Regions from separate parts of the Arthrobacter sp. AIWTK1 genome, predicted to be linked through region 3. Evidence: riboswitches for the same ligand, from Rfam matches in the RefSeq annotation. Region 3 holds a riboswitch; each other region holds the start of a gene.

Region 1 (10,031 bases), 1.7 Mb from region 3:
TGCCGGTGGTTGTGGTGCCGGTGTTTGTTCCGCACCCGGTGAGCGCCAGGAACGCCGTCAGGAGGAGGGCTGCTGGTGTGATGCGCCTATGCATGGACTGATCCCCGTTCGATGAACCGGTCCGCCCCGGGAGATTCGGGGCGCGTTCCGGAACCGGATCCGCCGGGCGGTCAGTGCCTGGCTGATGCGGCGTGCTGCTGCGCGCGCGCAAGTGGTGGACGGGATCGTGTCTGGCGGGCGGCCGGGTTCCGGCAGGTCCGCCGGTGCGTTCGATCCCCCTCGAGCACCGCTGACTGACGCGATAGCGCCAAGCTACGGGACGGCACCAAGCCCGGAACAGAGTGTCGACTACCTGTTTCCGCCTGGCCCGGGGAACCTCAGGTGTCGAGCTCCCAGTGCAGGCGGATCGCTTCGGCAACCGGGCCCGCCGCAACATCCACGGTGAAGGCCACGGGCGCGGTTCCGGTCTCTTCGATGACGGTGTCATGGTAGACGCGGCCGCATGCCGGGCACAGCGTGTAGAGGTCCTCGTCCCCGGGCCACTCGGCCAGGCCGGCAGGCACGGGAGTGTCCTCGCCGAGATGGACGGGCATTCCTTCGGAGTTGGCCTGGATCAGTCCGTCGTCGCTGACGGTGTTGCCACAGACGCAGGTGATGGTGGTGACATCATGGCCGGTGACTGTTGCGTATTCGGTTTCCATGGCGCGCTCCGGGGTAGTAGGAACCTGATCAGGACTGGCGGACGCGCAACAGCACCGGTGCCTTCTCGCGCGCGGTGATGGCTTCGGTCCGGCGCATGCTGACTTCCACCGCGTGGGCAACAACGGCCGCCAGCCCGGTGGCCGCGTCCGGGGTCACAGCCAGGCTTTCCTGCATGACGTGGCGCTGCTGCTCCGAACCGGTCCCGCGGTTTAGGATGCGCCGCACGCCTTCGCGGGCCAGTTCCAGCTCGTCCTGTTCCGCCAGGACAGGCGCCACGTAGTCCACCAGCGCCTCCACCACTTCCTCGGCAGGAGAAGGACGGAACGTGCCGAAATCCAGGAGTTCTCCGCGGAGTCCGCAATTGCTGGCCTGCCACGCCGCCATCCGCAGGAGCACCGTCGGTACAGGTGCGGGGTCCACACCGGCCCGCCATTCCCTGCTGGCGGATTCCACCAGGCCGCGCACCAGGACGGCGATCAGGGCGGCGTCCTCGGCCTGCAGGCAGACGTCGGCCACCCGGACTTCCACGGTGGGGTGGTTCCGCGAGAGCCTCGCGTCGAAGTAGATCATGCCTTCGTCCAGCAGCACGCCGCTGTCCAGCAGCCGGGTGACCACGCGGCGGTACATGGAGTGCGTTCCGAAGATCTGGGACGGGCCCGACGTCGGCCAGCGGTTCCAGGCCTGCGTGCGGTAACTTTCAAAGCCGGTCTCCACGCCGTTCCAGTATGGCGAGTTCGCGCTGAGCGCCGTGAGCACCGCCAGTTTGTCCCTGACCCGGTCGATGACCGCCACGCCTTCTTCCGGGGACTCGACAAAAGTGTGCACGTGGAACCCGCAGGTCAGCTGCTCATGGACGGTGAGCCCGAAGCGCTCTTGCATCGTGGCATAGCGGGGGTTTGGCGTGGTGTGCGTGGTGGAGGCAATTGGCGATGTTGCCAGCGCCGCCACCCGTGCATTGTGCTTCTTGGCGGCGGTGTCCGCAAGGGCCCGGCCCTGGCGGATCTGCAGGAGCAGCTCCCCATAGTCCAGGCACGGACGGGTTTGCGTCTCGATCTGCTCTAGTTTCAGTTCGGCAGTCAGCCCGGTGCCGCCGTCATGATGGGTTGGATCGTGGGGGTCCGGGATCCGGGGCTTGTCCGGAGCGTCGTCGGCAGCGAGCTTCCGCCCTGTCAGCAGGGCGTCCGCCAGCGCCAGCGGCTCCCCGGTCACGGGGTCCACAATCAGCAGCTCTTCCTCAACCCCGAAAGTTCGCATGCATACATTGTGCCCCCGTGGCGCCCCGTACGACAGGCGCCGCAAGGGCGCCGCGGTTCGGTCGGTCCCGGCTGACAGGTCCGGCCGGCTCAGTCCTGGAAGTACTCGATCTTGGCGCCGATGGTGTTCAGCCGCTCGGCCAGGTCCTCGTACCCGCGCTCGATCACGTAGATGTTGCGGAGCTCGGACACCCCGCGGGCGGCCAGCATGGCCAGCAGGATGCAGGCCGCCGGGCGGAGGGCGGGCGGGCAGCCCACCTCGGCGGCCCGCCACCGGGTTGGGCCGTTGACGTAGATCCGGTGCGGATCCAGCAGCTGGACGCGTGCCCCCAGCTTGTTCAGCTCGGTGAGGTAGATGGCGCGGTTCTCGTAGACCCAGTCGTGGATCATGGTCTGGCCTTCGGCATTGGCGGCAATGACTGCGAAGAACGGCAGGTTGTCGATGTTCAGGCCGGGGAACGGCATGGGGTGGATCTTGTCCGTGGGGGCATGCAGCGCGGAAGGCTTCGTAGTGACGTCCACCAGCCGGGTGCGGCCGTTCCGGGCAAAGTACTCGCCGGAGATCTCCAACTCCTGGCCCATCTGCTCCAGGGTGGCGAGTTCAATCTCCATGAATTCGATGGGAACCCGGCGGATGGTGACCTCGGAATTGGTCACGATGCCGGCGGTGATCAGGCTCATCGCCTCAATCGGGTCCTCGGACGGGAAGTATTCAATGTCGACGTCGATGGACGGCAGGCCGGTGATCTTCAGGGTGGTTGTCCCCACGCCCTCGATCACCACGCCCAGGCCCTGCAGGTAGAAGCAGAGGTCCTGGACCATGTAGTTGGGGCTGGCGTTGCGGATCACCGTGGTGCCCCGGCGGTGGGCGGCCGCCATGATGGCGTTTTCGGTGACTGTGTCACCGCGTTCGCTCAGCACGAAGGTCCGGTTGTCGCCGTCAGCCGGGGGTGCCTGGACCGAATAGAAACCCGACTTGGCGTCCACTGACAGGCCGAACTGGCGCAGGGCCTGCATGTGCGGTTCCACGGTGCGGGTGCCCAGGTCGCAGCCGCCCGCGTACGGAAGCCGGTATTCGGCGGATTCGTCCAGGAGCGGGCCCAGCAGCATGATCACGCTGCGGGTGCGGCGTGCAGCCTCCACGTCCATGGAATCGAGGTCCAGGACTGCGGGGCGGCGGATCTGCAGGTCGTTGGCGTTGAGCCAGGTGCATTCGACACCGATGCTGGTGAGCACCTCCACGATCCGGTTCACTTCCTCGATCCGTGCCAGCCTGCGCAACGTGGTGGTGCCGCGGTTGATGAGGCTGGCGCAGAGAAGTGCCACGCCGGCGTTCTTGCTGCTGTTGACGTCCACGGAACCGGACAGCGTGCGGCCGCCTTCCACCCGGAGGTGTGTCATCTGCGGGCGGCCCACTTTGACGATGCTGCGGCCCACAATGGCCTCGAGCCGCTGGATCATTTTGAGGCTGAGGTTCTGCTTGCCCTGTTCCATCCGGGCGATGGCGCTCTGGCTGGTGCCCAGCTCGGCTGCCAGCTGCCCCTGGGTCCAGCCCTTCTCGCCGCGGGCATCGCGGAGCAGCAGGCCTACGTGTTCAGCAGTTTCTTGAGTCATACGAAAAAAATATCACGCATGAGTTATTCCAGCCTGCGAAACGCCGGAAACTGCCGTCAAGCTCACAGATTATTCATCCCGTGCGATATATCGGGTGGCGGCCGGGCCTATTGCTGCCCGAGGAACACCATATTCCAAGTCCCTGCGCCGACGGCGGCGGACACGGCCGCGGCGGCAATCAGCACTCCGCCGAGGACCACCCAGATGTCCAGGGTGCTGAACGTGGACTCACGTGCCCAGGTCCGCCGCGCACCGCCGAACCCCCGCGCCTCCATGGTGACGGCAAGCCGTGAGGCCCGGCGGACGGCCTGGACCAGGAGCCCGAAGCTCTGGCCCAGCATCGCCCGGAGGCGCTGCCCCGGACTCCCGTGGGAGCCCACACCGCGGGCGCGCCGGGCCATGCCGATCGTCTGCCATTCTTCGGCCATCAGCCCCACGAGCCGCATGGCGGCCAGGGTGCCCAGCACAAACCGGTGCGGCAGCTTCGCTTTCTGGGCGAGGGCGTCAGCGAGGTCGGTCGGGTCCGTGCAGCTCATCAGCAGCACCGCGGGGAGGGCGATTGCCAGCCCCCGCAGCAGGAATCCGAGCCCCAGCTCCAGCGAGCCTTCGCTGATGGACCAGATGCCGACGTCGAGCAGGATCCTTCCGCTGTCCGGTGCCAGGATCGAGGTGCTCCAGCCGCCCAGCGCAGCCGCCAGAATCAGCGGCCAGCCACGCTGCCAGAGCAACGCCACGGTCAGTCCGGCCAGCGGGAAGAGCAGCAGCTCAAAGGCCAGAGCAACGGAGGCGGACACCCAGTCGATGGACAGCGCCAGCACCACGGTCATCAGCATGACGACGGCGAACTTGGCCAGCGGATTGGCCCGGGTCAGCAGGGCGTGGTTCGACTGCAGGGTCAAGGCTTCCCTCATGGGGCAGCCACCTCCGGGTTGCGCAGTCCGGGCCGGCCGGGTTCCGGTGCATCAAGTTTCAGCTCGGTGCCGCCGAGGACGTCGCTGAACTCCTGGTCGTGGGTCACCGACACCACAGCGGTGCCGGCGTCGAGGAGTTCGGACAGGAAGGACGCCAGTTCCGCCCAGGTGTTGGCGTCCTGGCCGAACGTGGGCTCGTCGAGGATCAGCACCCGGGGATGGGCGGCCAGCACGGTGGCGACGGACAGCCTGCGCTTCTCCCCGCCCGAGAGCGTGTAGGGGTTCGCGTCCACCAGCTTGGTCAGCCGCAGCCGCTCCAGGAGTTCGTCCACGCGTTCCTCGCCGTGGCCCAGGTGCCGCGGGCCGAACATCAGCTCATCCAGCACCCGGCCGGTGACGAACTGGTGCTCCGGTTCCTGGAAAACGGTGCCGATCCGGGAGATCAGCTGCTCCGCTTTCCACTTGTACGGGTCGATCCCGGCGCCTTCGCTGAGGTCAACGGTGGCGGAAACCCTGCCCTCCACGGGCTGGAGCAGCCCGGCGAGGGTGAGGGCAAACGTGGACTTTCCGGAACCGTTGGGCCCGGTGACGGTCAGGGCCTGGCCGGCCCGGACCTGCGCCGTGATGCCGGTCTGCACCGGTACCGGAGGGACAGCCTTGAAGCGCCGCCGGCGGGGACGTTCGCGGGAGACGGCAAGGTTCTCGGCCGCCAACAGGAGGTTCCTGCCCCCGGGCGCCCCCGCCCCGTGCGCCCCCGGGTCACCGGCACCCGCAGAACCCTGCGCTCCGGTGCCGCCGGACCGCGCCCGGGTGGCGGGCACATACCCGGGAACCCAGACACCGGCGGCAACAAGCATGTCCCGGGCCTGTGCCAGGACCTGGTCCGGGGGCCCGTCCAGCAGCACCGCGGAGTCCGTGGCCGATCCGGGCTGCAGCACCACGATCCGGTCCACGAGGTCTTTCCAGACGCCCACGCGGTGTTCCACCACCACCAGTGTTGCCCCGGTTTTGTCCAGGCACCTGCCCACGGCGTCCCTGACCTCCAGGACGCCCGCAGGGTCCAGGTTGGCGGTGGGCTCGTCGAGGAGCAGCAGCCCCGGGCGCATGGCCAGGATGCCGGCGAGCGCCAGGCGCTGCTTCTGGCCGCCGGAGAGGGCCGACGTCGGGTGGTCCAGCGGCAGGTAAGCCAGGCCGACGTCGTCGAGCGCCTCGCCGACGCGCGCCCAGATGTCCGCGCGCGGCACAGCGAGGTTCTCGGCGCCGAAGGCGACGTCGTCCCCCACGCGGGAAAGGACCACCTGCGTCTCGGGGTCCTGCTGCATCAGGCCGGTCCGCCCCCGCTGGGCGCGGGGCGGAGCGCCGTCGATCAGCAGGGCGCCCGTCTCATCGGAGTCATCCGCATCCGGCGCGCCATCGTGATGGGCTCCGGCGTCGCTGTCGCCGAGCACCCCGGCGAGGGCGTGCAGCAGCGTGGATTTTCCCGCGCCGGAGGGACCCAGCAGCAGCACGCGTTCGCCCGGCTGAATGTCCAGGTCCAGGGCGCGGACGGCAGGCAGGGACCGGCCGGCATGCCGCCAGCCCCAGCCCCTTGCCGTGACCGCGGCCGGGCGGACGGTGTCGGAAGGCGTCATGAGCAATGTGCGTTCATCAGGAGAAGACGGGCTCCGCAGCTGCCTTGCGGGAGGCGAAGGAGCTCAGCACACCGGTCCTGGCGAGGCCGCGGGTGGCGAGCCAGGACAGGCCGCCGGCGATGACGGCGCCCGAGATGGCTGTGAAGATGATGTAGGCCAGCTTGTCGCCGGCAGCGTAGGCGATGTTCCAGCCCCAGGGCGCGAACGAGTCGTTCAGGCCGCAGAAGAGGCCTGCGGCGGCACCGGCCAGCAGCGAAACGGGCAGGTTGAACTTCTTGTAGACGAACACCGCGAAGATGATCTCCGCCCCCAGCCCCTGCACGAAGCCGGAGAACAGCACTGACGCTCCGTACTGCGAGCCCATGATCAGTTCACCGGTGGCGGCGACAGTTTCGCAGAACAGGGCGGCTCCGGGCTTGCGGATGATCAGCATGCCCAGGACGGCGGGAATCATCCAGCCGCCGGCGATGAGGCCGGTCAGCGGCGGGTAGACGGCGTTCATGGGCGGCGACACTGCGGCGGCTCCCTGGGACCAGGCCCAGAAGATGACGCCGCCGGCCACTGCGATCAACGCGGCAACCACTATGTCCACCACACGCCAGCTGTACTTGCTGTTGCCAAGCGACTGCTTGGCGGTAATTCCAGTCATTTTTCTTCCTCCTGAGGTACAGGAGGGGAGAGTGTTCCCCGGGCGCTCCACGGCTTCCGCCGCCTGCTGCCGGACACTCTGAGAACTCGACTCCCTTGCGCCGGTACTAACCGGATCAGGTTCGAGGGTCTGCGGCTGTCCGCACTCTCAGCGCCCGCCTCCGGTTCCCTGGACTCTTCCAGTGATGGCCGACGGCGACGCTCCCCTGTCGTATCAATTCGCCCTTATGGGCGTGGATCAGTTTACACCCGCGGGGCTGCGAAATCCCGGGGCGGGTGTCACAATGCGCGGTGATCCGGGCGGGTTGATGCGGTTAGGCTAGGGGAAGCCCTGTTTCCGTCGTTTCCCACCTGTTAGGGGTACTGGAGTGAGTTTTTTCATCAAGCTGCTTGGAACCGGAGTGAGCCTGCTGGCCGGATTCGCCGGCACGAAGGCCGTTGACGTCGTCTGGGAAAAGATCACCGGCCGTAAGCCGCCCAAGGGCGACAAGGACGACGTCCCCACCACCCTGCGCAGCGCCCTGACCTTTGCACTGATTTCGGCCGCTGTCAGCGCCATCATCCAGGTCCTGGCCAACCGGGGCACGCAGCGTGCCATCACCCGCTTCGCCAAGAGCCAGGACATCGTTTAGTCCCTCAAGGGCCGCCGCTAGGCCGGGCCGTCGTCCTCGTCGGCGGCCCGCTTGGCGGCCGCTTTCTTGTCTGCCGCCTTCAGCACCACAGCTTCCAGCTCGTCGGTGGTAAGCAGTTCCTTGTGCAGGTGCTTGGTGCGGTAGCCGGCCCTGCCCACCATGTGCGCGGACACCGGGACGGTGAGCACCTGGAAGATCCACGCCACGAACAGCACGGGCCACACCCACCAGGTCCGCAGCTGCAGGCCCACCGAGGCAAGCAGCAGGAAGAGCCCCAGCACCTGCGGCTTGGTGGCGGCGTGCATCCTGCTCATCAGGTCGGGGAAGCGCAACAGGCCGATAGCCGCACCGAGGGACATCAGGGCGCCTACCACCATGAAGACGGCGGACACCGCGTCAACGATGGTGTCCACGGCGGAGGGTTCAGGATTCATTGGGCTGCTCCCGCCTGTCGGCCACGAAGCGCGCCACGGTCACGGACCCGATGAAACCGATGATGGACAGCGCCACGAGCAGCATGAGGTTGTTCAGGTGCCTGTTGACGGCCATGTCTATGCAGAGCGTGGCCCCGATAATGGCCAGCAATACGTCCGAGGCCAGCACCCGGTCCAGCAGGGACGGCCCGATGGCGATCCGGACGATGGCTCCGGCTGCCGCCAGGGACAGGATCACGGCCGTTATGGTCAGGACGATTTCCATCATGCGCCCACTTCCTCTTTCAGTGCGGCCAGTTCCTCGCGGGTGCCCATGATCCTGATCAACGCTGCCTCGGCATCCCGGACCTCCTTGCGCAGGTTCGCAATGTCCTCCCCGCTCCGCACGTTGAGCCCGTGGACGTAGAGCGTCGACGTGGAGCGGTCCACCTCCACCACCAGCGAGCCCGGGATCAGCGAGAGGACATGGCCCGTGGCTGTCACCATCAGGTCCGAGTGGCTCCGCAACTGGACGGCGACGACGGCGTTGCTCACCTTCGGCCCCCGGGCCAGGGCCAGGAAGAGTACCTGGAAGCTGGCGGCCACCACCTTGCCGAGGAAAACGATCGCGAACGGGACGGCCCGCACAATGCTGAACCTGCCGCCCAGTTCCACCGGGGGCAGGTAGAACAGCCGCGCCACCACTACGGCGATGAGCGCACCGAACAGCAGGTTTCCGGGGCTGAAGTCCTGCCAGAGGGCACCCCAGACAAACACCAGCCACACGAGGAGCGGCAGTTCCTGCCGGATGGAAATCCGTCGGCGGTTCATTTCTGTCCCTCCTGCTGCGCGGGCTCAGGCTGCGCGATCGGGGGCACGGGGGCGTTTTCACCCAGGACCGCCTGGATGTAGGAGGACCTGTCCAGCATTTCCACCGCGGACTGGTCTGCCACCCGGAACAGCGGGCCGGCGAACACGGTGAGTGCGACGCCGAAAGCCACCAGCCCCAGAGTCGACCCCACCATGGTGCGCGGCAGGAGCGTGACGTTGCGTTTGCCGGCACGGTCGCCGGTGTCGGAGTCCTCCGGGGGCGCCAGCAGCACGGGGTCGGGGTTTTCGGCGTCCTCGGGCTTGCGCCAGAACGCGCGGTTCCACACCCGGGCAATGGCCAGGAGCGTGAGCAGGCTGGTCAGGACGCCGCCGATCACCAGGGCGTAGGCAAGCGGGGTGCCCAGCTGAACACCGGCCTGCAGCAATCCGAGCTTGCCCAGGAAACCCGAGAACGGCGGGATTCCGGCCAGGTTCATGGCGGGAACGAAGAACAGCAGGGCAAGCATCGGGGACAGCTTGGCCAGGCCGGCAACCCGGTCGATCGACGAGCTCCCGCCGCGGCGTTCGATCAGGCCGGTGACCAGGAACAGGCTGGTCTGGATGGTGATGTGGTGGGCCACGTAGAACACGGCCGCACCAAGTCCTGCCACGGAGGACATCGCCAGCCCGAACACCATGTAGCCGATATGGCTCACCAGCGTGAACGAGAGCAGACGCTTGATGTCGCTCTGGGCCAGCGCACCCAGGATGCCCACCACCATGGTCAGCAGGGCCGCCACCATCAGCGGAGTGTTCAGCGAGTCCCCCGGAAAGAGGAGCGTCTCGGTGCGCACCATGGCGTAGACGCCCACCTTGGTCAGCAGGCCGGCGAACACGGCGGTGACGGGGGCGGGTGCGGTGGGGTACGAGTCAGGCAGCCAGAAGGACAGCGGGAACACAGCCGCCTTGATCCCGAAGGCCACCAGCAGCATCACGTGCAGCAGCATCCGCGTCCCGGAGTCCAGGTCCGCGAGCTTGACGGCGAGGTCCGCCATGTTGATGGTTCCGGTGGCCCCGTAGATCATGGCGATGGCGATGAGGAACAGGACGGAGGACACCACGGAGACCACCACATAGGTGACGCCGGCGCGGATGCGTGGCCCGGTTCCACCGAGGGTCATCAGCACATAGCTTGCCGTCAGCAGGATCTCGAACCCCACGTAGAGGTTGAAGAGATCGCCGGACAGGAACGCGTTGGACACTCCCGCCACCAGGATCAGGTAGGTGGGGTGGAAGATGGACAGCGGCGCGTCCTGGTCGCCGTCGGCCATGCCCTGGCCGGTGGCGTACACCAGCACCGCGAGGCTGACCGTGGAGGAGACCACCAGCATCAGGGACGAGAACTGGTCCACCACCA
Region 2 (10,031 bases), 440 kb from region 3:
TCCAGGGCCAGCCGTTCCATCCTGGCCGCCAGCTGGTCCGAGGCGGCCATGATTTCCGGCAGGGACGGCAGTGCCTCCCGGGCCCAGTCGGGGACCGCGGTGCGGTTGCTCAGCGCCTCGCAGATCACCAGGACGAAGCGGTCGATCAGCCGTCGCAGCGGTGCCGTGGTGTGCGCATAGGCGGCCCCGATGGCCGACTGGATGGCATCCGCGGGCACTGTGCCGTCAAAGGGCGTATACCCGGCGCCCCGGAACAGCATTCCCGCGGAATGCAGGATGGCCAGCTGCCGGGGGTGGGTGGGATCAAGCGACCGCAGGTACTCGCCATAGCTCGCCTCTCCGTCCCACGGTTTGCCGAGCGCATGGGTCTGCCGCTTGAAATGAAGAAGGGACCTCTCGTCGGGGGCGGGCATGGTACGCAGGATCCCCACCTTGCCTTCGAGCATCAGGTCAGCCGCGGCCATGCCGGTCATGAGGGAGATCTGGGCGTTCCAGTCTTCCACCGGGAGGGGTGGCGCCGCCACGATGCGGTAGCCGCCGTCGGGCAATTGTTCGATTTCCTGTTCCGGCATGTTCAGGCTGGCGCCGCCACGCAGCCTCTCGAGTTCCACCCGCTTGAGGCCCACCTCCCGGAGGAGCTGGAGGACGGGGGTGGCACTGCCGGAATCCAGCTCGGCCTGGACGCCCTTGTAGCTGAGTTTCGCCCGGCTCCGGATCCTGGCCCGGCGCACCAGCACTGATTCCACCCTGGCTGCCGTGTCCAGGTCGAACTCCCACACGAAAGCGGCGCACAACTGGCCGGCAAGCAGGCTGCCGGCCTGCTCGCTGATGACTTCCGGGTGAAGCGGAATCCGACCGTCCGGGGCGTAGAACGTCTGCCCCCGGCGGCGCGTCTCGGCGTCGAGCGATCCGCCCGGTGCCACAAAGGACGGCACGTCGGCGATGGCGTAGAAGACCTTGTACCCGTCGCCTGACCGCTCGATGAAGAGGGCCTGGTCCAGGTCGGTGGAGGACGCAGGATCTATGGTCACAAAGCCCACATCGGTGAGGTCCAGGTCCGGCATCTTGTGCTCCGCGATGGCCGCCAGCGCGTCCTGCAGGACATCCTCGGGAAAGGGTCCGGGCAGCTCCAGTTCCGTGCGGAGCGAATTCAGCGCTTCGGCCAGCCGGTTGGTCTGTTCATGGACACTTGGAGTCAGGCGATGATGTGACACGAAAGTCAGATTAGCTCGATTTGCGCCATTAGTCTTGGACGATGAGCTCAACCCCGGCTGACACCGCTCGTTACAACCGCTTCGTCGCAGACCTGTTCGGGATGATGGCCTACGGAGAGCTGTCAGCTTTCGAGAGGTTCTCCGCTGACGCGCGGTATTCGCCCACCCTCCACGACCGTGCCGTGCTCGGCACGATTGCCGTGGTGGAGTTCCGGCACTACGAACTGGTGAGCGCCCGCCTCGAGGCCATGGGGATCGATGCCGAGGACGCCATGCTGCCTTTCCAGGCAGCCGTGGACCATTTCCATTCGCGGACGCGCCCGGCCGACTGGTACGAGTCGCTGATGAAGGCCTACGTGATCGACACAGTCTCTGCCGACTTCTACCGGGCCATCTCCCGCTACGTTGACGCCGGCACGCGCGAACTCATCGAACAGATCCAGGCCTCCGATGAGACAACGGAGGTTCTCCGTGAACGGCTCAGGGGCGCCCTCGCCGATGATCCCAGGCTCGCTTCCAGGCTGGCTCTGTGGGGCCGGCGGCTGCTGGGCGAAGCACTGACCCAGGCGCAGCGCGTCAGCTACGAGCATGCGTTCCTGGGAAGCCTGATCGGCGGCGAGGACAGCGCCGCAGCCAAGGAACAGGTCAGCGGGCTGATCGCCGGCCTCGCGGAGAAGCACGCCAAGCGGATGACGCAGCTCGGCCTGACGGGATAGTCAGGAGGCGCCGGCGTCGAGCGCTGCCAGCAGCGATTGCGCGGCCGCGGCGGGGTCGTTGGCCTCGGTGATGGCCCGGACCACCACGATGCGCCGCGCCCCTGCATCAACCACCTGCTCCACATTGCCCAGGTCGATGCCGCCGATGGCGAACCACGGCAGCGGCCCGTCCCCGGTCTCGCCGGCAGCTGTTGCGGCAGTTGTTGTGCCGGCGGCCTGCGCCGCGTACCGGACCAGGTCGAGGCCGACGGCGGCGCGGCCCGGCTTCGTGGGAGTGGCCCACACCGGCCCGACGCAGAAGTAATCCAGTCCGCCGGGACCGCGGGATGCGCCGATGGCGGCGTCGATCTGGCCGGGGCTGTGCGTTGACATGCCGACCACTGCTTCATTGCCAAGGAACTTCCGGGCCGAGGCCAGGGGGAGGTCCTTCTGTCCGATGTGGAGCACCGGCGCGCCGGAGAGCGAGGCGATGTCCGCGCGGTCGTTGACTGACCAAAGACGGCCGTGGCGGCGGGCTGCGGCCTCCAGCACCTCGAGCAACTCGAGCTCTTCGGCCGCTTCCAGGTTCTTGTCCCGGAGCTGGATGATGTCAACGCCGCCGGCGTAGGCGGCATCGACGAAGTTGGCGAAATCGCCCCGGTCCGTGCGGGCGTCAGTGCAGAGGTACAGGCGGGCGTCGGTCAGGAGAGCTTGCTCGGTCATGGCTCAAGCCTAGTTCCCCTAAACTGGGTGGGTACCGCGGGAGCCCGCCGCAGCTGTCACAAAGCTGCCGGGCTGAGAGGGCGTCAGAGCCGACCGCTTGACCTGATCCGGTTAGTACCGGCGTAGGGAAGGATGACAATGACCCCGCAATCCCCAACAGGGCACCCTGCCACGCGCAGCCGCGACGAGCGCAGCCCGGACATCCGCGCCGACGTCGCCGTGATCGGCGGGGGAATCATCGGCCACGGCATCGCCTGGGAGGCCCGGCAGTCCGGCAGGTCCGTGGTGATCATCGACGACGCACCGGGGATGGGGGCGAGCTGGGCCGCCGCGGGTATGCTGGCGCCGGTCAGCGAACTTCACTACCAGGAGGAAGACCTCCTGGAACTCATGCTCCACTCCTCGGGGCTATGGCCGGCCTTCGCGGCGGGCCTGGAATCCGCGGGTGCTTCCCGGGAACCCGGCGCCGGCGGCTCAGGCACCGGTTACCTCACGACGTCGACCCTCGCCGTGGGCGCCGACGCCGCCGACCGCCGGGCGCTCGCCGACCTGCGCGGAGTCCAGAAGTCCAGCGGCCTCACGGTGGAGCCGCTGACAGTCAGGGAAGCCCGGGCACGGGAGCCGCTGCTGAGCCCTGGAATATCCTGCGCCTTCGAGATTCCGGCCGACCATCAGGTGGATCCGCGCAAGCTCCTTGCCGTGATCTCGGATTCCCTGCCGGGGTCCGTCGTACGTGAGCGGGCCGCCGGCCTGCTCCGGGAGGACGGGCGCGTCATCGGCGTCAGCCTGGCTGGAGGAGGCGCCGTGCACGCAAGCGAAACCGTCATCGCCAACGGGCTGGAATCCGCATCGCTGGGCGGACTGCCATCCGGGCTTCAGCTGCCGCTCCGCCCCGTGTACGGCGATATCCTGCGCCTGCGCGTCCCCGCCTACCTGCAGCCCCTGGTGACGTCAACAGTCAGGGGGATGGTCCATGGAGTTCCCGTTTACATCGTGCCCCGGCAGGACGGCACCGTGGTGATCGGGGCCACGCAACGCGAAGATGCGCTCTCCGGAGCGGGCACTGAAGCTGCCGCTACCGGGCCTGCAGGAACCGCTACACCGGCAGGTTCAGCCGTTTCCGCCGGGGGCGTGTACCAGCTGCTGCGCGACGCGCAGGTACTGGTTCCCGCCGTCGCCGAACTGGAACTGCTGGAAGCCACGGCGAGGGCCCGTCCGGGAACGCCGGACAATGCGCCGCTGCTGGGCCGCGCAGCGGACGCCGCAACCGGCCGGGATGTTGGGGGGCTCATCATTGCCACCGGATTCTTCCGGCACGGCGTGCTGCTGACTCCTGCGGCCGCGTCCATCTGCAGGCAGCTGATGGACGGCGCCGCCGATCCTCGCTGGGCGCCGTTCCGGCCCGACCGGTTTTCCCGCCCTGCGTCAACACCGGCAACGCGGGCAACGCCCGCGCACACCGTCACAATTGACCCGAACAAGGAAACAGCATGAACATCACACTGAACGGCACCGCACATGCGGTGGACGACGGCGCGTCCGTCACCACGCTCGTCAGCCAGGTCACCGGCCGGAATCTCGCTCCCAACGGGCAGGCTGCCGACGGCCAAAAACTGGGCGTTGCGGTAGCGCGGAATTCCGAGGTGGTGCCGCGCAGCCAGTGGTTCGTCACGGCACTCGCCGAGGGCGACGACGTCGAACTCGTTACCGCAGTACAGGGAGGTTGAGCATCATGGCAGGAACAACGGTTGCCGGTGCGGCAGGGACAGCGCAGCAGGCGGCGGATCCCTTCATTGTGGACGGTGTCGCGCTGGGATCGCGGCTGATCATGGGCACCGGCGGAGCGCCCAGCCTCGACGGACTGGGGGCGGCCCTGATCGCTTCGGGCACGGAGCTGACCACGGTGGCCATGCGCCGCTACTCGCCGGCCGAAACAGGCTCGCTGTTCCAGCTCCTGGTGGACCACAACATCCGGGTCCTGCCCAATACGGCCGGCTGCTTTACCGCACGGGACGCCGTGATGACGGCGGAACTCGCGCGGGAGGCCCTGGAAACGGACTGGGTGAAGCTGGAAGTGATTGCGGACGAGCACACCCTACTCCCGGACGCCGTGGAATTGGTGGACGCCACCGAGCAACTGGTGAACCGCGGGTTCAAGGTGTTCGCCTACACGAATGACGACCCCGTGCTGGCGCTGCGGCTGGAGAACCTCGGCGCCACCGCTGTGATGCCGCTCGGATCACCGATCGGCACCGGGCTCGGGATCCTGAACCCGCACAACATCGAACTCATCGTCTCCAGGGCATCCGTTCCCGTGGTGCTGGACGCCGGTATAGGCACGGCATCCGACGCCGCGCTCGCCATGGAACTGGGCTGTGACGCGGTGCTGCTGGCTACGGCAGTGACCCGGGCGCAGAATCCGGCGATGATGGGGGAGGCCTTCAAACACGCCGTCATCGCAGGTAGGCTGGCGAGGGCGGCAGGACGGATTCCACGCCGCGAGCACGCTCTGGCGTCCTCGGCCATGGAAGGCCGGGCGGAGTTCCTGTAGGCGGACCATCCAAGGAGCAGCGGTGACCGGCAAGGAAGACATTCTTACCCAACCCCAGATCGACGCCGCCCTGGCGGAACTTCCGGACTGGCGGTACCGGCTCGGTGGGCTGGTTTCCGTCTTTAAGACGCCGACGGCGGCCGCTGCGCTTGAGCTGATTGCCGCCGTCGGGCGCCTGGCAGAGGAACAAAACCACCATCCGGACCTGGACTGGCGCTATAACAGGGTGTTCATCCGCTTCACTTCACACGACGCCGGCACCCAGGTGACGCAACGTGACGTCGCCGCCGCCGCGGCCGTCAGCCGGGCAGCCGCTGCTGCGTCGGCGGCAGCGGAGCCCGGCAACGCCTAAGCGCCCGAGCCGCAGCAATCAGAGCCGCAGCGCGGCTGTGAGTTCCTTCGTGTCATGCAGGGCACGCTTCCGGCCCAGGTACACCGCGGCGGCGAGTGCCGCCCCGGTGCCCAGGACCATGGGCAGCACCCACGGAATCCACGTCAGGCCGGGCTGGTAACCAAGTCCTGCTGCCATGAAGATGATCCAGCTCAGCATCCCCACGGCAGTGGCCACGCCCGCAGGCACGGCGATGCCGTACTTCGCATGCCGCCGGTCGTTGGCCCAGACAACAAAGCCTGCGGCCACGGTGACGAGGGCCACGATTACCAGGGAAAGCATTCGGCGAACTCCTTGCTGCAGAGCGGGACGGGTCCAGGTGAAGCGGCGGCCTAGAGCTGGCCGAAACCGACGCGGCGGGCTTCCTCGGCGCCGATCTCGACGTAGCCCAGGACGTTGGCGGGAATGATGACCACACGGCCCTTTTCGTCAGTCAGGCGCAGTTCGGCGCCCTTGGCGATGGATTCCCCAACGAGCTTTGCCACATCGTCAGCATCCTGAGCCGATTCCAGCACAATTTCGCGGCCAATGTTCTGAATGCCGATCTTTACTTCCACAGCGAGGCCTCCCAGCCAATCAAAGTTCTAAAGGTGTTCTCTATTTGTAGTCTAGGTTTCCTTGGGGAAGCGCGAGATTCCGCGCCAAGCTAAACGATAGATCAGGTCGCTGGCCACATCGAGGTCCAGGTTCCCGTCGGTTTCGAGCCAGTACCGTGCACTGACCTGCGCCATGCCGGCAAGTCCGCGGCCCAGCAGCTGGGCCTCCAGCATGGGGAGCTTGGTGTCCTCGGCGATGACCCGCGCAATGGCGTCGGCAAAAGCCTTGTTGAATGTTTCGAGCCTGGAACTGACGTCGGTGTCATTGATCAGGTCCGATTCAAACACCAGGCGGTGCGCCTGGTCATCGCTGGCAATAAAGCGGTAGTAGGCGCGCATGACCGCCTGGACGCGCTCGTCGTTGTCGTTGGTGGAATTCAGTGCGCCCATCATGAGATCGGTGAGTGCGCTGAGGTGGCTGTCCAGCAGGGCAAGGTAGAGCTCGCGCTTGGACGGGAAGTGCTGGTACAGGACCGGCTTGCTGACATGCGCGGTTTCAGCAATTTCGTCCATGGCGGCGCCGTGGTACCCGTTGGCCACAAAGACTTCCTGGGCGGCGGCCAGCAGCTGGGCGCGGCGTTCGTCACGCGGGAGCCGCGCCGAACGCGCACCGCCGGCCCGCGTTTGTCCCGCGGCTGCCTTCCCGGCCTGTGTCCGATCAACCGGTGCATGATGAACCACTGTTGGCCTTCTTTCCATTGCAGTTACCTACACTTTACGCGCGGGTAATATGACCTTGCGGCATCTTCGGGCATACATTGAAGTATGGCTTCCACGTTCACCGCAACTGCTGTCCCTGCAACCCTGGATCCGCTCGTGGAACCGGCTGATGCCCTGACCGCCGAAGAGGTGGAGCGGTACTCCCGCCACCTCATCATTCCGGAGATCGGCACGCTGGGCCAACGCCGGCTCAAGAACGCCAGGGTCCTGGTCATCGGGGCCGGGGGCCTGGGCTCGCCGGCACTCCTCTACCTCGCCGCCGCGGGGGTGGGAACCTTGGGAATCATCGACGACGACGCTGTTGACCTGAGTAACCTGCAGCGGCAGGTCATCCACGGCGTCGCGGACGTGGGCCGGTCCAAGATCGAGTCAGCCCGCGACTCCATTGCCGCGCTGAACCCCCTGGTAGACGTCCGGCTCCACAACGTCCGGCTCGACGCCTCGAACGCACTGGAACTGTTCGCCGAGTACGACCTCATCCTGGACGGCGCGGACAATTTCGCCACGCGCTACTTGGTCAACGACGCCGCAGCCATCCTCGGAAAGCCCTACGTGTGGGGCTCCATCTTCCGCTTCGACGGCCAAGTAAGCGTGTTCTGGGAGAAGCACGGGCCCACCTACCGCGACCTCTACCCGGAGGCGCCGCCGGCCGGCTCGGTGCCGTCCTGCGGCGAGGGCGGCGTGTTCGGGATGCTGTGCGCGGCCGTGGGATCCCTCATGGTGACCGAAGCGGTCAAACTGATCACCGGCGTCGGGCGTTCCCTGCTGGGGCGCGTGGCGCTGTTCGACGCCCTCGGCGGCAGCTGGCGGGAGATCAAGGTGGCACGCGATCCGGCGGCCGAGCGCATCACGGAACTTACTGATTACGAGGCGTTCTGCGGAATAGTTCCGGAGGAAGCCACGGCCAAGGAGAACACTGTGACGGCCACGCAGCTGGCCACCATGCTGGCATCGCGCACAGCCGGGCTGAAGGACTTCGACCTCGTGGACGTCCGGGAGCCGGGTGAGCACGACATCGTCAGGATTGACGGGTCCGTCCTCATCCCGCAGGGAAGGATCCTGGCGGGAGAGGCCTGGGCGGAGCTGCCCCAGGACAAGGACATTGTGTTCCACTGCAAGGCGGGCACACGCTCGGCAGCCGTCCTGGCCGCGGCCCGCAAGGCGGGCTACCAGCGGGTCAGCCACCTCGACGGCGGTATCCTCGCCTGGGTCCGGGAAGTGGAGCCGGGCAAGCCGGTTTACTGAGCGGATCACCGGGCAGCCGACTGAACAGCCGAACCACCGCCCTAGGAAGGCCCAGGCATGAACCAGGACCACAGCAGGACCCCGCAGCGAAAGACGGGCTCCGGATTCGGCAAGGAGTCGACGGCCGCCGACGTCATTGCCGGCGTCGACCTTAGCGGGAAGACGGCCATTGTGACGGGCGGGTATTCCGGCCTCGGGCTGGAGACGGTCCGGGCGCTGGTGTCCGCCGGGGCCCGCGTCCTGGTCGGGGCCCGAAGGCCGGACCACGCACGGCAGGTGCTGGAGGCCGCCGGGATTACCGCCCGGGAGCCGGGCTCAACAGCACGCTCAACTGCTGGCTCAACGTCGGGCGGGAGTGTGGGCGTGGCCGCCCTGGACCTGGCCGACCTGGCCAGCGTGACAAGCTTCGCGGACGGCTTCCTGGCCCTTGGGTCCGGGGGTTCCGGCGCGGGCCTGGACATCCTGGTCAACAACGCCGCAGTGATGGCCTGCCCCGAGCTGCGGGTCGGCCCCGGCTGGGAGTCCCAGTTCGCCACCAACCATCTGGGGCACTTTGCCCTGGCCAACCTGCTGTGGCCCGCGCTCTCGGCCGGGGAGGGCGCCAGGGTGGTGTCGCTGTCCTCCACCGGTCACAAGCTCTCGCCCGTCCGCTTCGACGACATCAACTTCGACACCGGCTACGACAAGTGGAAGGCCTACGGCCAGGCCAAGACCGCCAACTCGCTCTTTGCCGTGCACCTGGACTTCCTCGGCCGGGACTCCGGCGTGAGGGCATTCGCCGTGCATCCGGGCGGCATCATGACTGAACTCCAGCGTCACCTGCCGCGCGCTGAGATGGTGGCCGCCGGCTGGATGGATGACCACGGTAACGTCGATGCCCGGTTCAAGACGCCGGAACAGGGCGCCGCAACCTCCGTGTGGGCCGCAACGTCCCCGGCGCTGCGTGGCATGGGCGGGGTGTACTGCGAGGACTGCGACATCGCGGAACCCACCCGGACCGGAAGCCCTGAAGCGCGGATCAGGGGAGTGGACGGGCACGCGGTGGACCCGTCGGATGCCGCGCGCCTGTGGACGCTCTCGGCGGAGATGACCGGCGTAAACGCCTTCGGTTGATGCTTTTGCCGGGTTGATGCTTTTGCCGGGCGGGGTGCCGGGGTGTTAGGCGGTTTCCCGGCGGGTGTCGGCGGCGGCCGGGCGGGCCTGGCTGTGGTCCACCGGGCATTCGGCGGCCGTGGCCGCGGCGGGCTGCTCCACGGTGATCCCGTAGAGCGCATCGAGGGCCGCGATGTACTGCTCCTGCTGGCCGTTGGAGGCCAGCTCACGTGCGCGGACCGTGGGCACGTGCAACAGCTGCTTGACCATCCGGCGCAGCGCAAACTCGACTTCCTCTGCGGCGGCCGTGCAGCCGTGGCGTGCCCGGACCTTCTCCATTTCGGCGTCGAGGACGTTCATGGTGTGGCGGCGCAGGGCGACGATGGCCGAGTCCACGGACCTGGCTTCGCGCTCCTGCTCAAAAGCTGCGGCGGCGCCGGTGACGATGCCACTGGCCTGCGCCAGCGATTCGGCCTGCTCCTGGGGAGCCGCGAGCCGCACGGATTCGAGCGTCAGCAGCTCAACGCCGTCGAGCTCTCCGACGGCCGGATCGAAATCGTGGGTGAGTGCAAGGTCGATGGCGATCAGGGTCTGGGGGGACCCGGCGCGCACCCGGGCGAGGTCCTGTGCTTCAACGCGGGTGTCGGAACCGCTGCAACCGATCATGACATCCGCGGCGGCAACAGCGGCGGGGAGCGAGTCGGCGTCGAGGGCCGTTCCTCCGCGCGTGGCCACGAATCCTTCAGCGCGTCCGGAGGAGGAGAAAACGGAGATGTCCGTGCAGCCGCGTTCGCGGAGCAAGGA
Region 3 (10,031 bases):
CGAAGTCTCCAACGGAAACCTTCTCTTGGCGGCCGCCTGCGCGGACAATCGCGTACACCACTGGGGAACTCACTTCTCTCGACGTTTATTACTAGATTTGCGTGCGGAACCTGGGTCCAATTGTTTGGCCTGGTTCACGCTGTGCCTCAACGCCGGTGGATTCCCCGGGGGAACCCATGAGTTATCCAAGGAACAATGCCATTTGGAATTCCAAACGGACCGTTCTGAGGTTATAACCCAAGTGTTGGCGTAAGCACCGAAGATCTAGAATACGCTAATTTTGCCTTCGGCCGCAAATGAGGCTGGCTCCGGCGGTAGTACGTGATAGGCGCCACTCTGCGTAAAACAGACTGTTGCCGCAACGACTTCCGGAAACCGTGCCCCACCATCGTACCGGCTTCGGATCGCTTTACGGTGCAGCATGCAACCGCGGCGCGTCGAAGAATTCCACCTCGTACCGGCACGACTGCCGGAAGGCCAGGCGCATGGCCCGACGTTCCGCTTCAGACGCAGCCCGGGCGGCGTCGTCTGCAATGCGCACTGCCTGCCTCGTGGCGGCGGCGAACTCTTCATCGGCGTAGGTGCGGAGCCAGTCGGCATAGGCGTGGCCGGACGGCGCTCCTGAGGCGAGGAACTCCCCGTGCAGGGTGGCACCCACCTCGGCGTACAGCCAGAAGCACGGGAGCACCGCGGCCACGAGCACCCCGTAGCTGCCTGAAACGGAGGAGGCCAGCAGGTGGTCCACGTAGGACTTGGTGACCGGACCCAGCCCTCCGTCCACGTTCCGCGTGCTGAGCCAGGTCCGGTGCAGTTCGGACTCGACTTCAAGGCACTGCTGCGCCGACCGTGCCCAGAACAGCTGCTCCGCCTCGGTGGGGGCAATCGCGGCAGCACGGGAAAGCACCCGGGAATAGCCGTTGAGGTAAATGGCGTCCTGGGCAAGGTAATACGCAAAGTGCTGCTCGGTGAGGGAACCATCGGCCAGGCCACGGATGAAGTCCAACCCGTAAATGGCGTCCAGGTCCGGTCCGGCGTCCTGCCGGAGCGCCGCAGCGAACTCGCCTTCGGCTGGCGCCGCGTGGCCCTTGGGTGCCAGATGGTGGAAATGGTGCACCGGGCCGTTGCCTGCCCCCACGTCCAGGGTTCCGGATTCACGGAGCGCTCCCTGCAACCACGGCTTTACGGTACGCAGGGACGCTTCCCAGTCCCCCAGCCTTGCCTGCGTGGTGGCCATGGCCGAGGACAGGGAGCAGCCCGTGCCGTGGCTGTTCGTGGTGTCAATCCGCTCGCCGGGGACCACCACGACGTCCCGGGCGAGCAGCCCCTCCGTGTTGACGAGCGCGTCGGGGCACTCACCGCCGTCGAGGTGTCCGCCCTTGACGAGCACGGTGGTGCCCGCCTGGGCAGCGAGCCGCTTGCCCTGGGCGAGTGCCGCCTCCCAGTCCTCCGCGAGCGGTTCGTTGAGGAGCATCGCCAGTTCTGCCAGGTTCGGCGTGACGAGGTCGGCAAGGGGCAGGAGTTCGCGCAATGCCGCTTCGGCGGCCTCCTGCAGGAGCCTGTCGCCGCTGGTGGCAACCATGACAGGGTCAAGAACCACGACGGCGGGGCGGGACTTCTCCAGCCAGCTGCGGACAGCGGCAATCACAGCAGAGTCCCCCAGCATGCCGATCTTGACGGCGTCGATGCTGATGTCGTCGCTGATGGCCTCAAGCTGGGCGGTCAGGAATTCCGCCGGGGGAACATGCACGGCACGAACGCCCCGGGTGTTCTGCGCCGTCAGGGCAGTAATGGCAGCCATGCCGTAGCCGCCGTTTGCGGCAATGCTTTTGAGGTCCGCCTGGATCCCCGCACCGCCGGACGGGTCCGAACCGGCGATGGCCAGGACCCGCGGGGTGTTTCGCCGTGCGGCGCCGCCCGCTGCTGATCCGTGGACGACCTCGGAGGCCGGGGTGGGCAGGAAAGATATAGCCAAAGGAGACATCCCTTCGCCGGTGCTAACCGGACAGGTTCAACGGGTGTGGATCTCAGCCGGCCCTATGCGCGGCACCCCGTGTCAGTCCCCTAGCCTAGCTGTTTCCCCGCAACGAAATCGCGGGTGCGGCCCGGAACCGGCGTATTGCTACGCCGGTCCCGGACCGCACCCGCGATCTCAGCTGGTGGGATCAGAGAGCTGTGGAATCAGAGCTCGGAGGCCGGCACTCCCACACCGAGGATGATCGGCTCGCTGGCCGGCGCCTTGGCGGGCACGTCCCCCTTCGCCGGTTCGGGTGCCTTTGCCTCGTGAGTGTGCCCTGACGCTGCGACCGGAGCATTCTCGTGGTGTTCCACGGACGTTTCGTTGGCTGCGCCCTGGGCGCGGCTGGCGCTCCGGTTGCGGCGGGGCCGGCGTGCCCGGCCCTGTACCGCGGTGTGGTCGGTGTAGTCGGGTTCAGCAGCCTGCGCTGCCGGTGACTGGGCCGACGGAACACGGGCCTGTGCCTGGGCGGCCGGAGCCTGCTTTTCAGCCGGTTCCGCCGGAGCCTCAGCGGCAGCCGGCTCACCCAGGTGCGCGAAGGCCTCGGCGAGGCGGTCGAGCGTCAGGGCGGCTCCGGTGGCAGGTGCTTCCCCGGCGTTCTCAACAAACGGCAAGGCCACCTTTTCGCCGCCGAAGGTCAGGACGGCCGCGGGGCGCCCTGCAGCAGCCACCTCGGTTTCCGACACCTTGGCCGGCCGGGCCGTGGCGGGCTGCGTGGTGGACGGCTGGGCCGGCGCGGGCTGGGCCGCCCCTTCCCTGACCGGCATTCCCGCCAGCCCGGAAGGAGCCTTGGCGGCCAGTGCCTGGCCTACTGCTTGTGCGGCACTTGCCTGAGCAGCGGCTGCGGGGGCTGCATGGCCGGTCTCGGCGTCGTGCAGGTGGGCAGCATGTGCTGCCGCTGCGATGTTGGCCAGCGCCACGCGGGTTGCTTCAGCCTTGGCATGGCGTTCGGCGTCGGTGGGCTCGTGGTGCACCGGAGCCGGCGTCGACGGGGCAGCCTCGGAAACCGGCTGGCCGCCCTTGCCCCGGCGGCGGCTCTTGCGCTCCGTGCGGGGAGGCTGCGGTGTTTCCGTCCGCTGCACGTGATGTTCGGCGGCAACGGTGTTGGCGCGGCGGTGTTCCACCGGCTCGTCATGGGTGACGATGCCGCGGCCGGCGCAGGCCTCGCACTGCTCGCCGAAGACTTCCAGCAGGCCGGTGCCCATCCGCTTGCGGGTCATCTGCACCAGGCCCAGGGAGGTCACTTCCGCAACCTGGTGCTTGGTCCGGTCCCGTCCGAGGCACTCCACCATGCGGCGCAGCACGAGGTCGCGGTTGGATTCCAGCACCATGTCGATGAAGTCGATCACGATGATGCCGCCGATGTCGCGCAGCCGCAGCTGGCGCACCACTTCCTCAGCCGCTTCCAGGTTGTTCTTGGTGACGGTTTCCTCAAGGTTGCCGCCGCTGCCGGTGAACTTGCCGGTGTTGACGTCCACCACGGTCATGGCTTCGGTGCGGTCGATCACGAGGGAGCCGCCGGAGGGCAGGAAGACCTTGCGGTCCAGGGCCTTGTGGATCTGCTCATCGATCCGCCAGGCGGAGAAGATGTCCGTGTCCTTGGTCCACTTTTCGAGGCGGCCCACCAGGTCCGGGGCCACGTACGTTACGTACGCTTCGATGGTGTCCCAGGCTTCCTCGCCCGAAACGATCAGCTTGGAGAAATCCTCGTTGAAGACGTCGCGGACCACCTTGATGGTGAGGTCAGGTTCGCCGTAAAGGAGCTCCGGGGCGAGGATCTTGGTGGACGTGGCCTGGCTTTCAATGCCTTCCCACTGGGCACGCAGGCGGTTGATGTCGTGCGTCAGCTCTTCCTCGGACGCGCCCTCGGCAGCGGTGCGGACAATGACGCCGGCGTCTTCCGGCAGGCGGTCCTTGAGGATCCGCTTGAGGCGGTTGCGTTCGACGTCGGGCAGTTTCCGGGAGATGCCGGTCATGGAACCGCCGGGAACGTACACGAGGTAGCGGCCGGGAAGGGAAATCTGGCTGGTCAGGCGGGCGCCCTTGTGGCCCACCGGGTCCTTGGTGACCTGGACGAGCACGGAGTCGCCGGACTTCAGGGCATTCTCGATCCGGCGCTGCTTGCCTTCCAGGTTGACGGCGTCCCAGTTGACTTCGCCGGCATAGAGGACGGCGTTGCGGCCGCGTCCGATGTCCACGAAAGCGGCTTCCATGGACGGCAGCACGTTCTGGACCTTGCCCAGGTAGACGTTGCCGATCAGCGAGTCCTGCTGGGTCTTGGACACGAAGTGCTCAGCCAGGACGCCGTCTTCCAGGACGCCGATCTGGATTCTGTCGTCGCGCTGCCGGACGATCATCTGGCGGTCCACCGATTCACGGCGGGCCAGGAACTCGGCCTCGGTGATGACGGTACGGCGGCGGCCGGTGTCGCGGGATTCGCGGCGGCGCTGCTTCTTGGCCTCAAGCCGGGTGGAACCCTTTACGGACGTGACGCGGTTGTTGACCGGCGCCTCGCTGATCGCCCTCGGGGCACGGACGCGGGTCACGGTGTTGGGCGGGTCGTCGTCTCCCCCGCCGGTCAGTTCGAGGTCCTGGTCGCCGCGACGGCGGCGACGACGACGGCGGGAGGTGACGCCGTCGTCCGCGGTACGGGTGGACTCCTCATCGGTGTCTTCGTCGCCCGCGGTGCCTTCGGCTGCTTCGGTGTCACCGGCAGTTTCCCGGTCGGTTACGCGGCTGCGGCCACGGCGTCCACGGCTGCGGCGGCGGCGGGAGCCGCCAGCGTCAACGTCCTCGCTGTCCTCTTCCGTGTCTTCCTCTTCGCTTTCCTTCGCCACGGCCGGCGTCGCTGCCGGGCGGACCACGGTGCTCAGGTCCGGTGCCTGGAAAATCATGGAAGTCACCGAGCCGGGCTCGAGGAAGAGGGCGCCAACAGGGCTGGCGGCTTCGGCCGCTGCGGGCTGCTCAGCCTCATTCACGGGAGCGGCAGGTTCCTGGCCCGCTGTCTCCTGGACTGCGGGTTCCTGGCCTTCAGTTCCCTGACCTGCGGCGGCTACGTCGCCTGCGGTTCCCTGGCCTGCGGCGGCTACGTCGCCTTCGGCTGCCGGCTCTGCAACGGTGGCGGCCTCTTGGACGGCGGTAGCCTGGGCCCCACGCTCAGCGACCGGCTGGGCGTCCGCAGCTTTTACGGGGGCCTTGGCGCGCGAGGCGCGGCGGCGGACCGGCTTTTCAACGACTTCGGCCGGGGCTTCGGCCGGCGCTGCTGCTTCCCCTTCGGGTGCAGCGTCAGTCTGCCCTGCCTCGACCGGGGCTGAGGCTTCGGCTGCGAATACCGGAAGCGGCTCGGCAGGCTCCACCTTCTTGCGTGAACGGCTGCGGCGCGCCGGCGGTTTTCCCTCGGGAGCGGCCTCGGCAGGGGCTTCCGCCGATTCGCCGGCTTCAACGGCGTCCGCCTTCGGGGCGGCCTTGCGCCTGGTCCGGATGGCCCGCTTCGGCGGTTGTGGAGCTGCAGCTTCGTCGCCGGCAGCGGTTAGTTCGTTAACGTTTAGAACCTGGTCATTATCCATATGTAGCGACACTCCTGCCCCTGACGCACCGCCACATCCGGCACCCATTGGGGCGCATATTGTCAAAACCCGCAGGCGTTGACAGAAGTCAATTGGATACCCTCAGGTTCGCACCGGCAGTGGGGTGCGGCAGCCCTGGAGGGCCGGTGGCGTTGTTCTGAAACCCGTTGTTCCTGAAAGCCACAACCAGGTGCCGTCCAATGGCATTGCCGGGAGGCCGGGATCTATCGTGGATCCGGAGCGTGCCCTGCTCATCATTGGCGGTCTTACAAACAAGCCACCGGACCGGAATTCGAATGTGGATCGTATTCCAGCCAGCTTCATTCTCTCATACGCTCGCTCAAACGAGGGGGAGGCGGGGCCGGCGGCCCGATATTCGGGGCGCGTCCGGGCGGAGTCTGTGCGGCCCGTCCAGCCTCCGGCGTTACAATCAGGGCGAGGAGCCCTCGAGAAAAAGGACGCGACATCCCATGCCCAGCATCTCCAATTCCATGCAGAACAATTTGGTGGACGGCGACCTCCGCGAGCGTTCAGCAGCGCAGGAAGGCCTGCCTCCCATGACCCGGGACAAGCCGTTCGGCTGGTTGCTGGTGATTACCGGCGCTATCGGCTGGCTCGCCTCCGGCGCCCTGGTCCTGGAAAAGCTGGCGGTCCTCAAGGACCCGAACCACGTCACGGCCTGCGACGTCAATCCGTGGGTCTCCTGCGGGGCCGTGATGCAGACCTGGCAGAGTTCCCTCTTCGGCTTCCCCAACATGTTTATTGGCATCGTGGCCTTCGCCGTAGTGATCACCACGGGCATGGCTGTTCTTTCCGGCGCCACGTTTGCCCGCTGGTACTGGCTTGGCCTGCAGGCCGGCGTCACACTTGGCTTTGCCTTCGTGGTGTGGCTGTGGTCGCAGGCGCTGTACTCCATCCATATCCTGTGCCCGTTCTGCATGGTGGTCTGGGCCGCGATGATTCCGCTCTTTGTGTGGGTCACGGTCCGGAACATCACGCACGGAGTGATGAAGCTTCCGGCCGGCGCCATGAAGATCGCCGGCGACTCCGGCTGGATCGCCGTCGCGCTGCTGTACGTGGCCGTCATCGCCACCATCTTCTTCGCCTTTATCCAGGTGTTCATCGGGACGTCCGGCTACTAGGCCAGGGAAAAGCGCGAGCGTACAGTTGAGGCCCCTGTTTCTTCGGAAACGGGGGCCTCAACTGTACGCTCGCGCTTAAGCGGAGGGACTTATCTGTCCGCTCGCGCTGGTGGCTGTTAGTCCTGGAACCAGATCTTGATCTCGCGCTCAGCGGACTCGACGGAGTCGGAACCGTGGACCAGGTTCTGCTGCACCTTCAGGCCCCAGTCGCGGCCGAAGTCGCCGCGGATGGTGCCGGGCGCCGCCGTCGTCGGGTCCGTGGTGCCGGCGAGCGAACGGAAGCCCTCGATCACGCGGTGGCCCTCGAAGATCGCCGCAACGACCGGTCCGCTGAGCATGAACTCGACGAGCGGCTCGTAGAACGGCTTGCCCACGTGCTCCTCGTAGTGCTGCTCCAGCAGTTCGCGGCTGGCATCGACCTTCTTGAGCTCGGTGAGGGTGTAGCCCTTGGCTTCGATCCGGCCGAGGATGGCGCCGGTCAGGTTGCGGGTCACGCCGTCGGGCTTGATCAGGACGAGGGTGCGCTCAATGCTCACAGCTTCTCCAATGTGTTGGGGGTGGGATTCGGAAACCAGTCTAGTGGCTTTGCTCTTCGGGGTGGGCGGCTTCCCACTCGGCCTGTTCGCGTTCGCGCTGCGCGGCCTCGCGGTCAATCCGGATGCCGGTCCTGATGCCGTACCACCAGGCCACGGCAAAGAGGATGCCCACCACGAACATCATGGGCTCAATGAATCCGGTGAAGATCAGGACGAGCTGCAGGATCCAGCCCAGCGCCACACCCCACGGTTTGGACAGCACCGCGCAGGTGAACACCAGCACCAGGCTCAGGACGATGCCGACAGTGAGGATCACGGCCGGCGGGAACTCGTCACGGCGGAGCCCAAAGACAGCCAGGGTGGCGAAGAATGCCACGAACGCTTCGAGCACCAGGACCGTGGAGGCGAACATGACTTTGGTGGAGCGCCGCTTCTTGGGCATGCCGGGCCGCCACTCCCGCTGCGCCTTGGTGAGTCGGGCCATGGTCAGGCGTCCGCCTTTCCGAGCAGGATCCGGGCTTCGGCCACGAGCGTGATGGAACCGGTCACCAGGACACCGCCGGCGAGGTCTTCGTTGGCTTCGGCGTGCTCCACGGCCCACTCCAGGGCGTCGTCGAGTTTTTCGGCAACATGGATGTTGTCCTCGCCGAAGCCCAGGTCCAACGCAATTTCCGCGAGGTCCTCGGCCGGTACTGCACGGGGCGAATTGGACTGGGTGAAGCAGTATTCGGCCGCGAGGTCGCCCAGGGACTCCTTGAGCTGGCGGAGGATCTCTTCGGCGTCCTTCTCCTTCAGGACGCCCACCACCACCACGAGTTTGGTGAAGCTGAAGGCTTCATGGATCGTTTCGGCCGAAACCCGGATGCCCTCCGGATTGTGCGCGGCATCCACGATGATGGTGGGAGCAGTGCGGAGAACCTCGAGCCGGCCCGGTGACGTCACCGAAGCAAAGGCCTCCTGGAGGACTTCGGGGTCCAGCGCCTTCTCCGCGCCAAAGAACGCCTCCAGCGCGGCAATGGCGACGGCGGCATTCTCCGCCTGGTGCGCTCCGTGCAGCGGCACCAGCAACTCCTCGTAGCGTCCGGCCAGGCCCTGGATGGTCACCATCTGGCCGCCGACGGCAACAGTCCGGGATTCGACGCCGAATTCCACGCCTTCGAAGCGGTAGGGAACCTGGACTTCGCGGGCCTTCTCGAGCAGCACCTGGGCGGCGCCGACGGGCTGTGCGGCGCTGACCAGGAAGCCTCCCGGCTTGATGATGCCTGCCTTCTCGAAAGCGATGTCCTCGGTGGTGTCGCCCAGAAGGTCCGTGTGGTCCAGCGAAATGGGAGTCACCACGGCCACCTGGCCGTCACCGACGTTCGTGGCATCGGTGATGCCGCCCAGTCCCACCTCCATGACGGCGACGTTGACCGGCTGGTCCGCGAACACGGCGAAGGCCAGGATGGTCAGGCACTCGAAGTAGGTCAGCCGGGGCTGGCCCTCAGCTTCCAGCTCGCCGTCCACGATCTGCAGGTAGGGGCGGATCTCGTCCCAGATCCGGACGAAGGTCTCATCCGGAACGGGGGCGCCGTCGATGCTGATCCGCTCGGTCACCTTCGATAGGTGCGGGCTCGTGTAGCGTCCGGTGCTCAGTCCGTGGGCGCGGAGACCGGCTTCGATCATGCGGGCCGTGGACGTTTTGCCGTTGGTGCCGGTGACGTGGATGATCGGGAAGGCCTTGTTGGGCTCCCCGAGCACGTCCATGGCCCGGAACAGCGGAGCGAGGCGCGGCTCCATCTTGTTTTCCGGCGCCCGGCCCAGCAGTTCGGCGTAGACGCTCTCTACGGAAAATTCGTCAGTCATTACTTAGGCCTCTACTTTTTCTGCCGCGGTCTTGACAACGCTGACCTGCGGTTCCTTGACGTCGGCCGGAACGGTGTCCAGCTTGACGGTCAGGGTTTCGGTCTTGACGAGTTCCGCGTTCGCCAACAGGGCATCGACGACGTCCTGTTTCGCGGTGACGGTGGTGTGGATCCGGTCGCTCACGTTGAGTCCGGCATCCTTGCGGGCCTGCTGGATGGCGCGGACCATGTCGCGGGCCGCACCTTCGGCTTCCAGTTCCGGTGTGACTTCGGTGTTCAGCACCACGAAGCCGCCGCCCGGCAGCACGGCAGCTGCCCTTGTGGCAGGACCAGTTCCCTCGCCACCCGCCGCTTCCGCCACGACAGTTTCCAGGGTGTACTCCTGTGGCTCCAGTTCGAGGCCGCCTGCGGTGACCACTCCGGCGTCGTTCACGGACCAGTCGCCGGACTTGGAGCCCTTGATGGCCTGCTGGACGTTCTTGCCCAGTCGCGGTCCGGCGGCGCGGGCGTTGACCACCAGCTTCTGTTCGATGCCGAACTCCTCCGGGGAGGCGCTCTCGGCGTCCAGCAGGCGGACTGAGCGCAGGTTCAGTTCATCGGCGACGACGGCGGCGAAGCCTGCCAGCGCGTCCGCGCCGGGTGCCACGACGGTGAGCTCCTGCAGCGGCAGGCGCACGCGGAGGTTCGCTGCCTTGCGCAGCGATGACCCGGTGGAGCAGATCTGCTGGACGCGGTCCATGGCCTCGACGAGTTCCGGGTTGGCCGGGAAGAGTCCCGCGTCAGGCCAGTCGGCCAGGTGCACGGAGCGCCCGCCGGTGAGGCCGCGCCAGATCTCCTCGGAGACCAGCGGCAACAGGGATGCGGCCACGCGGGAGACGGTCTCCAGCGCAGTGTACAGCGCATCGAAGGCGTCAACGTTCTCGTCAAAG

Evidence for each region. A riboswitch is a leader RNA that binds a small molecule or an ion and turns the genes downstream of it on or off. The one in region 3 is predicted to bind thiamine pyrophosphate.
Region 1: another riboswitch for thiamine pyrophosphate. It lies ahead of AC1MDG_RS19995 (ECF transporter S component); the one in region 3 lies ahead of AC1MDG_RS12015 (bifunctional hydroxymethylpyrimidine kinase/phosphomethylpyrimidine kinase).
Region 2: another riboswitch for thiamine pyrophosphate. It lies ahead of thiO (glycine oxidase ThiO); the one in region 3 lies ahead of AC1MDG_RS12015 (bifunctional hydroxymethylpyrimidine kinase/phosphomethylpyrimidine kinase).

Annotation. Positions count from the first base shown of each region.
Region 1 is NZ_CM155287.1:4,349,114-4,359,144, forward strand. Features, by position in the region: gene AC1MDG_RS19965 (hypothetical protein) at 1-94, opposite strand, end outside; gene AC1MDG_RS19970 (hypothetical protein) at 378-701, opposite strand; gene AC1MDG_RS19975 (glutamate--cysteine ligase 2) at 730-1,956, opposite strand; gene AC1MDG_RS19980 (UDP-N-acetylglucosamine 1-carboxyvinyltransferase) at 2,046-3,569, opposite strand; gene AC1MDG_RS19985 (energy-coupling factor transporter transmembrane component T family protein) at 3,677-4,480, opposite strand; gene AC1MDG_RS19990 (ABC transporter ATP-binding protein) at 4,477-6,111, opposite strand; gene AC1MDG_RS19995 (ECF transporter S component) at 6,128-6,760, opposite strand; TPP riboswitch at 6,835-6,977, opposite strand; gene AC1MDG_RS20000 (DUF4235 domain-containing protein) at 7,128-7,391, shown strand; gene mnhG (monovalent cation/H(+) antiporter subunit G) at 7,409-7,825, opposite strand; gene AC1MDG_RS20010 (MrpF/PhaF family protein) at 7,815-8,093, opposite strand; gene AC1MDG_RS20015 (Na+/H+ antiporter subunit E) at 8,090-8,635, opposite strand; gene AC1MDG_RS20020 (Na+/H+ antiporter subunit D) at 8,632-10,031, opposite strand, start outside.
Region 2 is NZ_CM155287.1:3,052,937-3,062,967, reverse strand. Features, by position in the region: gene AC1MDG_RS14060 (RNB domain-containing ribonuclease) at 1-1,214, opposite strand, end outside; gene AC1MDG_RS14055 (ferritin-like domain-containing protein) at 1,256-1,930, shown strand; gene thiE (thiamine phosphate synthase) at 1,931-2,632, opposite strand; TPP riboswitch at 2,659-2,778, shown strand; gene thiO (glycine oxidase ThiO) at 2,771-4,126, shown strand; gene thiS (sulfur carrier protein ThiS) at 4,123-4,359, shown strand; gene AC1MDG_RS14035 (thiazole synthase) at 4,365-5,183, shown strand; gene AC1MDG_RS14030 (4a-hydroxytetrahydrobiopterin dehydratase) at 5,206-5,535, shown strand; gene AC1MDG_RS14025 (hypothetical protein) at 5,554-5,856, opposite strand; gene AC1MDG_RS14020 (DUF3107 domain-containing protein) at 5,907-6,131, opposite strand; gene AC1MDG_RS14015 (TetR/AcrR family transcriptional regulator) at 6,183-6,869, opposite strand; gene moeB (molybdopterin-synthase adenylyltransferase MoeB) at 6,936-8,135, shown strand; gene AC1MDG_RS14005 (SDR family NAD(P)-dependent oxidoreductase) at 8,193-9,248, shown strand; gene AC1MDG_RS14000 (glutamyl-tRNA reductase) at 9,294-10,031, opposite strand, start outside.
Region 3 is NZ_CM155287.1:2,616,495-2,626,525, forward strand. Features, by position in the region: gene rplU (50S ribosomal protein L21) at 1-61, opposite strand, end outside; gene AC1MDG_RS12015 (bifunctional hydroxymethylpyrimidine kinase/phosphomethylpyrimidine kinase) at 410-1,981, opposite strand; TPP riboswitch at 1,964-2,061, opposite strand; gene AC1MDG_RS12020 (Rne/Rng family ribonuclease) at 2,179-5,580, opposite strand; gene AC1MDG_RS12025 (vitamin K epoxide reductase family protein) at 6,051-6,722, shown strand; gene ndk (nucleoside-diphosphate kinase) at 6,839-7,258, opposite strand; gene AC1MDG_RS12035 (DUF4233 domain-containing protein) at 7,299-7,742, opposite strand; gene AC1MDG_RS12040 (bifunctional folylpolyglutamate synthase/dihydrofolate synthase) at 7,745-9,103, opposite strand; gene ileS (isoleucine--tRNA ligase) at 9,107-10,031, opposite strand, start outside.